DNA from 2 places in the Streptomyces sp. NPDC042259 genome. Region 1 is predicted to be linked to the other one. Evidence: riboswitches for the same ligand, from Rfam matches in the RefSeq annotation. Region 1 holds a riboswitch; the other holds the start of a gene.
The links. Region 1 has a riboswitch for cyclic di-AMP ahead of ACZ6MA_RS11775 (M23 family metallopeptidase). Riboswitches for the same ligand answer to the same signal wherever they lie in the genome.
Positions count from the first base shown of each region.

Region 1 (3,714 bases):
CGACGAACTGTGCCGTTACGCGGTCCTGTTCGGCGACCCCCAGCTCGCCCTCAGCGCCGTCGACCGGGTTCTGGACATCACCGCCGAGGAGGTGCGCGAGGTAGCCGCCGCCCGGCTGCGCCCCGACAACCGCGCCGTGCTGGTGTACGAGCCGACCGCCCCCGAGGCCGACGAGAACGCAGGAAACGCAACGGAAAGCGAGACGGCCCAGTGAGCGACGCCGCACCCGCGAGCAGCCCCCAGACCGCGGCAGCCCCTTCGATGGACTTCCACCCGCGCCCCCAGCCGGGCGAGGCCACCCCGTGGGCCTTCCCGGCCCCCGAGCGCGGTGAGCTGCCCAACGGCCTCACCGTGCTGCGCTGCCACCGGCCCGGCCAGCAGATCATCGCCGTCGAGATCAACCTCGCGGCGCCCCTGGAGGCCGAGCCGCAGGGCCTCGACGGCGTCGCCACGATCATGGCGCGCGCCCTGACCGAGGGCACCGACAAGCACACCGCCGAGGAGTTCACGGCCGAGCTGGAGCGCTGCGGGGCCACCCTCGACGCGCACGCCGACCACCCCGGGGTCCGGGTCTCCCTGGAGGTCCCGGCCTCCCGGCTGCCCAAGGCGCTCGGCCTGCTCGCCGACGCCCTGCGCGCCCCCGCGTTCCCCGACGGCGAGGTCGAGCGCCTCGTCCGCAACCGGCTGGACGAGATCCCGCACGAGCTGGCCAACCCCGCCCGCCGGGCCGCCATGGCGCTCTCCAAGGAACTCTTCCCCGCCGAGTCCCGGATGTCCCGCCCCCGCCAGGGCACCGAGGAGACCGTCGGGCGCCTCGACGCCGCCGCCGTCCGCGCCTTCTACGAGGCGCACGTGCGCCCCGCCACGGCGACCGCCGTGGTCGTCGGCGACTTCACCGGCGTCGACCTCGACCAGGCGCTGGCCGACTCCCTCGGCGCGTGGACCGGCTCCACCGCCGAGGCCCGGCCCGTACCGCCGATCACCGCGGACGACTCCGGCCGCGTCGTGATCGTCGACCGCCCCGGCGCGGTGCAGACCCAGCTGCTCATCGGCCGCATCGGCGGCGACCGGCACGACCGCGTCTGGCCCGCCCAGGTGCTCGGCACGTACTGCCTCGGCGGCACCCTCACCTCCCGTCTGGACCGCGTCCTGCGCGAGGAGAAGGGCTACACCTACGGCGTGCGCTCCTTCGGCCAGGTGCTCCGCTCGGCGCCCGACGGGACCGGTGCCGCGATGCTCGCCATCAGCGGCTCCGTGGACACCGCGTCCACCGGACCGGCACTGGCCGATCTGTGGACCGTGCTGCGCACCCTGGCCGCCGAGGGGCTGACCGACGCCGAGCGCGACGTCGCCGTGCAGAACCTCGTGGGCGTCGCCCCGCTGAAGTACGAGACGGCGGCGGCCGTCGCGGGCACCCTCGCCGACCAGGTCGAGCAGCACCTCCCGGACGACTTCCAGGCGCGCCTGTACGAGCGCCTCGCCGAGACGGGCACCGTGGAGGCCACCGCGGCCGTCGTGAGCGCCTTCCCGGCCGACCGCCTCGTGACGGTCCTGGTGGGTGACGCCGCGGAGATCCTGGAGCCGGTCAAGGCGCTGGGCATCGGAGAGGTGAAGGTCGTCCAGGGCTGACGGCACGTCGGGGCGCGGGCCGGTCGCGACGGTTCGCGGCCGGGGGCGCCCGGTGGCCCCCGCCTGTCGCGGCCACTGCGGCCGGTGGACGGCCAACTGGTCGGCAGATAAGCGCATAAGGGAGGCACGCGGGGCCAACGGGGCTCGCGTGCCTCCCTTATGTCCGTTTTGAAGGAGAGGTTGCATGTCTGGCGTGTGGCGTACGACACAAAAGCTGCGTTCTGTTTGTCGATCGAAACACACCCGGATTAGCGTCAGTCCGGCTGCCCGTCAGATGTGAGCCGCATCCGCGGCACCGGTCAGTCATCGCCGAGTCCCCAATGGCGCGAGCCAGGGGAGCCGGGGACCCACAGTCCCTGGGGTGAATCGGGTCCCTTTCCGGAGGGAGCCGTAGGAGACCTTCCTGCTCCGAACCCGTCAGCTAACCCGGTAGGCGAGAAGGAAGGAAAGGAATGGCCACACCCATGGCGTTCATAGGTGCCACCGGCAAGCATCGTCGTCCGAGCCGTGCCGTCCGCGTCGGCGCGAACGTGGCGGGCATCGCCACGCTCACCGCCACCGGTGTGGTCGCGGGCTTCGCCGCTCCGGCGATCGCCGCCACCGACGACGCCCCGCGCGTCCAGGACACCGGCCTCACCCAGGCCGTCGTCATGGGTGACGAGACCGCCGACCGGATCGGCGCCCAGGCCGACACCCAGCAGAGCGCCGCCTACGAGGCCGAGGCGCGGCTCAAGGCGGAGGCCGACGCGAAGCAGAAGGCCGCGGACGCCAAGCAGCGCGCCGACGAGGCCAAGCGCAAGGCGGAGGCCGAGCGCGCCGAGAAGGAGCGCGTCGCCCGCGACGAGGAGCGCAAGCGCCTCAACGCCTACGTCTCCCCGATCGACGGCAGCTACGTCTCGACCTCCTACAAGGCCTCCAGCGGCCTGTGGTCCTCCGGCAGCCACACCGGTGTCGACTTCCACGCCGACATGGGCACCGTCGTGCAGGCCGTCGGTGCCGGCACCGTCGTCGAGGCCGGCTTCGGCGGCGCGTACGGCAACAACATCGTCATCAAGCACAACGACGGCACCTACACGCAGTACGGCCACCTGTCGTCCCTCAGCGTCTCCGCGGGCCAGACGGTCACCGCCGGCCAGCAGATCGGCCTTTCGGGCGACACGGGCAACGTCACCGGCCCGCACCTGCACTTCGAGGCCCGTACCGGCGCCACCTACGGCTCCGACATCGACCCCGTCGCCTACCTGCGCGCGCACGGCGTCAACGTCTGATCCCCGCGTCCGGGGCGGCAGCCCCGCACTCCTCGTTCCGCCCAAGGCCCCGGCTCCCGCCGGGGCCTTGGGCGTTGGCGGATGGACATCGGCCGGTATACGGCAGCCGGGTAATGGCCAAAAAATAGCCATGGATTACCGGTGCCCATCGGAAATCGCCCGGCATTGCCATAGAGTCGCCGAACAGACGTCAATCGGCCGCGTTTCGCGGGGATTAAGGCGGAGGTTCACTGATGCGGGGCCCTACGTGACCGGCAATGGCGAGACAGCGCGAGAAGGCGGCCGCATTTCCGCGCACGCCGTGTGCGCGGCGATCCGCGACGACATCGTCTCGGGGGTCCATCCGCCCGGCAGCCGGCTCATCGAGGAGTTACTGGCCCGCCGTTACGGCGTCTCCCGGGTGCCGGTGCGGGAAGCCCTGCGGGCCCTCGCCTCGGAGGGGTTCGTGACCACGCGCCGGCACGCCGGGGCCTGTGTCGCCGAACCCAGCGAGCGGGAGGCCGCCGATCTCCTCGACGTCCGCGCCCTGCTGGAGCCGCTCGGTGCCGCCCGCGCCGCGCAGCGCCGCACGGAGGCCCATCTGAAGGTGCTGCGCGGACTGGTCAGGCTGGGCCGGGAGCGGGCCAGGGACGGCAGTACGGCGGAACTGTGCCCCCTCGGCGACTGGTTCGACGAGACCCTCGCCCAGGCGTCCGGCAGCCCCAGCCTCGCCGCGCTGCTCACCCAGCTGCGGCTCAAGATCGCCTGGGTCTACGCACCGGAGGCACCGCCGCGGCCCGTCGAGGTCTGGGACGCCCACGGAGCCCTCGTCGACGCC
Region 1 covers NZ_JBVJDW010000003.1:668,132-671,845, reverse strand. Annotated here, with positions in the region: gene ACZ6MA_RS11785 (M16 family metallopeptidase) at 1-214, shown strand, start outside; gene ACZ6MA_RS11780 (M16 family metallopeptidase) at 262-1,629, shown strand; cyclic di-AMP (ydaO/yuaA leader) riboswitch at 1,927-2,080, shown strand; gene ACZ6MA_RS11775 (M23 family metallopeptidase) at 2,094-2,897, shown strand; gene ACZ6MA_RS11770 (GntR family transcriptional regulator) at 3,145-3,714, shown strand, end outside.

Region 2 (3,714 bases), on a different contig from region 1:
CGCACCCGCACCAGCTCCTCGACCCGCTCCGGAGGCGGGTCGAGAAGCGCCGCCCGGGTCACCGCGCGCGCGTAGTCGGGCGTCTGGAGCAGTCCCGGCACCACCGTGGTCTCCAGCGTGCGCAGATGGGAGGCCTCGGACTCCAGGCTGATGAAGTCCAGATAGGCGGGCGGCAGCCGGTCGCGGTAGGCGTACCACCAGCCCCGCCGCGCCCCCGCGCCCTCACCGGGATCCGCCGAACCCGCCCCGCACAGCGCCCCCAGCAGCGCGCGCAGTTCCGGGTCGGTCACCCGGTAGGCGTCCAGCAACAGGGCGACGTCCGAGGGCTTCACGCCACTGCAGCCCGTCTCGATCCTGCTCACCTTCGACTGGTGCCACCCCACCGCACAGGCCGCCTCCCGGCTGGTCAGCGCCGCCAGTTCACGCTGGCGGCGCAGCTCCGCGCCGAGCTTGCGTCGGCGCACCGCGGGTCCGTAGCGCATGGGTATTCCCTTTCGGCCAAGGTGAACACGTCCAGATCCATACGTCAGTGTCAATAGACCACCGCAATGCCCAAATGTGGTTTCTCCCGGCAGAGTTCACCGCTTCGAGCGACAGATATATGCATTTTCCGGTGGATCGCTCACTCTCGGACGCGGACGGTGGCACTCTGTGACGAAGAGCCGTCCGAGACCGCTCCCGACTTCACCGCGTCAGTTCCCTGCGTCACGCGTCGGAGCCCGGCCTCGGTGGAAAGGGACAGCGCCATGGCGGATCACCAGGAAGCAACCGTTACCCTGCCGAGCGCCCCCGCCTCGGTGTCCGACGCGCGTCGCTATGTGGCGCGTGTCCTGGCGGAATGGGGGCTGGCGGACGGCACCGAGGACGCCGACACGGTTCGGCTGATCGTCTCCGAACTCGCCACCAACGCCGTGCAGCACACCCGCGGCCAGTCGCCCACGTTCACCGTGGACGTACGGCTCGACCGCGAGGAGCAGTTGCGCATCGGCGTCACGGACAGTCACCCCCGCTACCCGAGGAGGCTGCCCGCGGCCGTCCAGCAGGACAACGGGCGGGGCATGGTCATCATCCGCTGTCTGACCGCCGAGCGCGGCGGCAGACTCTCGGTCACCCCGACGGCCGACGGCGGCAAGACGGTCTGGATCTGTCTGCCCTGGAGCGTGCCCGTGCGATGACCGCCCGGCGCGGCCGCGGGCCGGGCGGCGGGCCCCCGTGGCCACGCGGCCGAGGGGCCCACCACCCGGCCCGGGGGCGCGCACCGTGCTCGCACGGTGCGCGCGGACAAGGCGGGTTGAGCGGTTCCGGCAGGTCTACCGGCGGGCAGGCGCGCCCTTACCCGTTCCGGTGCGATGCCGGTGCCAACGACCGTGTGCCCGGTCGCGGCCGACGGCCCCGCGTCGCGAACGCGGGGGCGTGGCACCACAGTCGTGTCCGCCGGCGGCGGGTGGGAACACACCCGTTGCCGCGTCGGCGCACAAGGAGAAGAAGGTGGCGGGGCGGCCGTCGCGGCACGCCACCGCCGCACCAGGTCAGTTCACGCGGCCGTAACTGACGCTTCTGGTCCAGATCCGCTCGTGGCGGACGACCGCGCCGGTCTTGGGGGCGTGCAGGATCTTGCCGCTCCCCACATAGATGCCCACGTGGTAGACGCCGCCGGCGGAGTGGAAGAACACCAGGTCCCCGCGTTGCCGGGCGAAGCCGGGCACATGGCGGACGCGGTTGTACTGGGCGGCGGCGGTGCGGGGCAGCGTCTTGCCGACCCGCTTGTAGGAGTACTGGGTCAGTCCCGAGCAGTCGAAGCTGTACGGTCCTGTCGCGCCCCACCGGTAGGGAGCGCCCTGCTTGGATTCCGCGACCCGCAGGGCGAGGGTGGAGAGGTTCGCGGCCTCGGCATCGGGTGAACCGCCGGGCACCAGCACCGAGGCGCCGACGGCTGCGAGGGTGAGGGCCGAGGCGGCCTTGGCCCTGGAGAACTTCGTTGGTCGTTTGTGCGCGGCCATACGCAACCCTTCGTCTGCCGCCTATGAAGGATGACCTGTCGGGTTCGGGCAGGCGAAGATGCCCGGCCGCCGAGGCGGCTTCACCCCAAGGGACGACCAGTGGTGCCGGTCGTCCCGCCGTAATCGGGTCCTCCACTCCTGCCGATGCACTCGTGTCGACCAGTCATCCGGGCGGCGGCAGGATTCGGCGTCCGTCCGGACCGCCCCGCCGCGGTGGCGGGGTCTTGTCGTCGCCTGGATCTTGGCGCAGCCGCGACACGGATTCCGAGAGGATCCGGTGATATGTGAGCCTGGTCACCTCTGGCATGTTCGGGTGGACACCGGACGGTTTGACGGCCATCGCTCAACCCTGTTGAGCCGTTCACCTGCGGCGAGTTGATCTCCGCGATCGTCTCGTACGCGCGCGGCTCGGATCGATCACCGCGTGATGTCTACACCGGGTCCGCCGTATGCGGGAGATCGCGTTGACGTGTCGCCCGGCCGGTCGTTCCGGCGCGCGTCCGGGCTCATCGACCCGGCGTGTTCGGCGGCATGGTGACCCGTGCGGCCCGCCGCTCCCCGTCCAGGACCAGCATCGCCCGAGCGAGTGTTCCCGAGTGCACCTCGCGTTCGCCTCGCTCGTGCATGAGCGTCAACGCGTCACGCAGTCCCGTCGCCGCGACCACGAGAGCCTGCGCCGCCCGTAGCCCGGCGTACGTGTGATGCGCGCGGGCCGGGTTGATCCGGCCCAGGAGATCCAGTACTTCCAGATACCGGTCCACCAACTCGCCCTCGGCGTGGGTCAGGGCGGGCAGGGGAGGCAGCGGGGGCGGCCACATCGCGCTCACCTCGCTCCGAGCGGGGTGCCCGGCCCCTTGCGGCTCGCGGTGAGCCGGTCGATCAGTCCGTAGGCCACCGCCGCCTCGGCGTCGAAGACCGTGTCCCGCTCGATGTCCCGGTCCACCCGCTCCGCGCTCCGCCCCGTGTGCCGCACCAGCATCCGCGCCAGCGTGTCACGCATGCGCGAGATCTCGCCCGCCTGGATCTCCAGATCGGAGGGCTGTCCCTGGACCGGTTCGCTGAGGGACGGCTGCCGGACGAGGACGCGCGCGTTCGGCAGCGCCAGTCGTTTGCCCGGGGTGCCGGCGGCGAGCAGCACGGCGGCGGACGAGGCGGCCTGGCCCAGGCAGATCGTCTCCACGTCGCAGCCGATGTAGCGCATCGTGTCGTAGATGGCGCACATGGCGGAGAAGGAGCCGCCGGGGGAATTGATGTAGAGCGAGATGTCCCCCTCGGGCGCCGCGTGTTCGAGATACATGAACTGTGCGATCACATCGCCGGCACAGGCGTCGTCGATCGGTGTGCCCAGGAAGACGATGCGCTCGGACAGCAGCTTGGAGTACGGGTCCCTCGTATGGGTGCCCGTGCTCGTGCGCTCGGTGAACTCCGGCAGGACGTAGCGGGCGGTGGGGCGGTGCATGGGCGGCACTCCTCGTCCGTCAAAAATGTACAGGACGTACAGATCCTTGCGGGATGAGCATGGCCCAGCGGGGCCGGGAGCGGCAATGGATCCGGCGGGGATCCGGCGTGGTTTCGCTCTGGGCGTGAGCGCGCCGACGCCGAGGCGGTGGGCTCACGCCCCGAGCGAAGGGTGTCGGCACTCCACGGGCAGCGCTGGCGGAAAGCCTCTGACCTGGCATTTCTTCGCTTCTCAGGGATCCCGCGGACAGCGCGG
Region 2 covers NZ_JBVJDW010000008.1:174,971-178,684, reverse strand. Annotated here, with positions in the region: gene ACZ6MA_RS22210 (helix-turn-helix domain-containing protein) at 1-482, opposite strand, end outside; gene ACZ6MA_RS22205 (ATP-binding protein) at 747-1,175, shown strand; gene ACZ6MA_RS22200 (C40 family peptidase) at 1,530-2,000, opposite strand; cyclic di-AMP (ydaO/yuaA leader) riboswitch at 2,004-2,200, opposite strand; gene ACZ6MA_RS22195 (hypothetical protein) at 2,507-2,818, opposite strand; gene ACZ6MA_RS22190 (ATP-dependent Clp protease proteolytic subunit) at 2,824-3,459, opposite strand.
Region 2: another riboswitch for cyclic di-AMP. It lies ahead of ACZ6MA_RS22200 (C40 family peptidase); the one in region 1 lies ahead of ACZ6MA_RS11775 (M23 family metallopeptidase).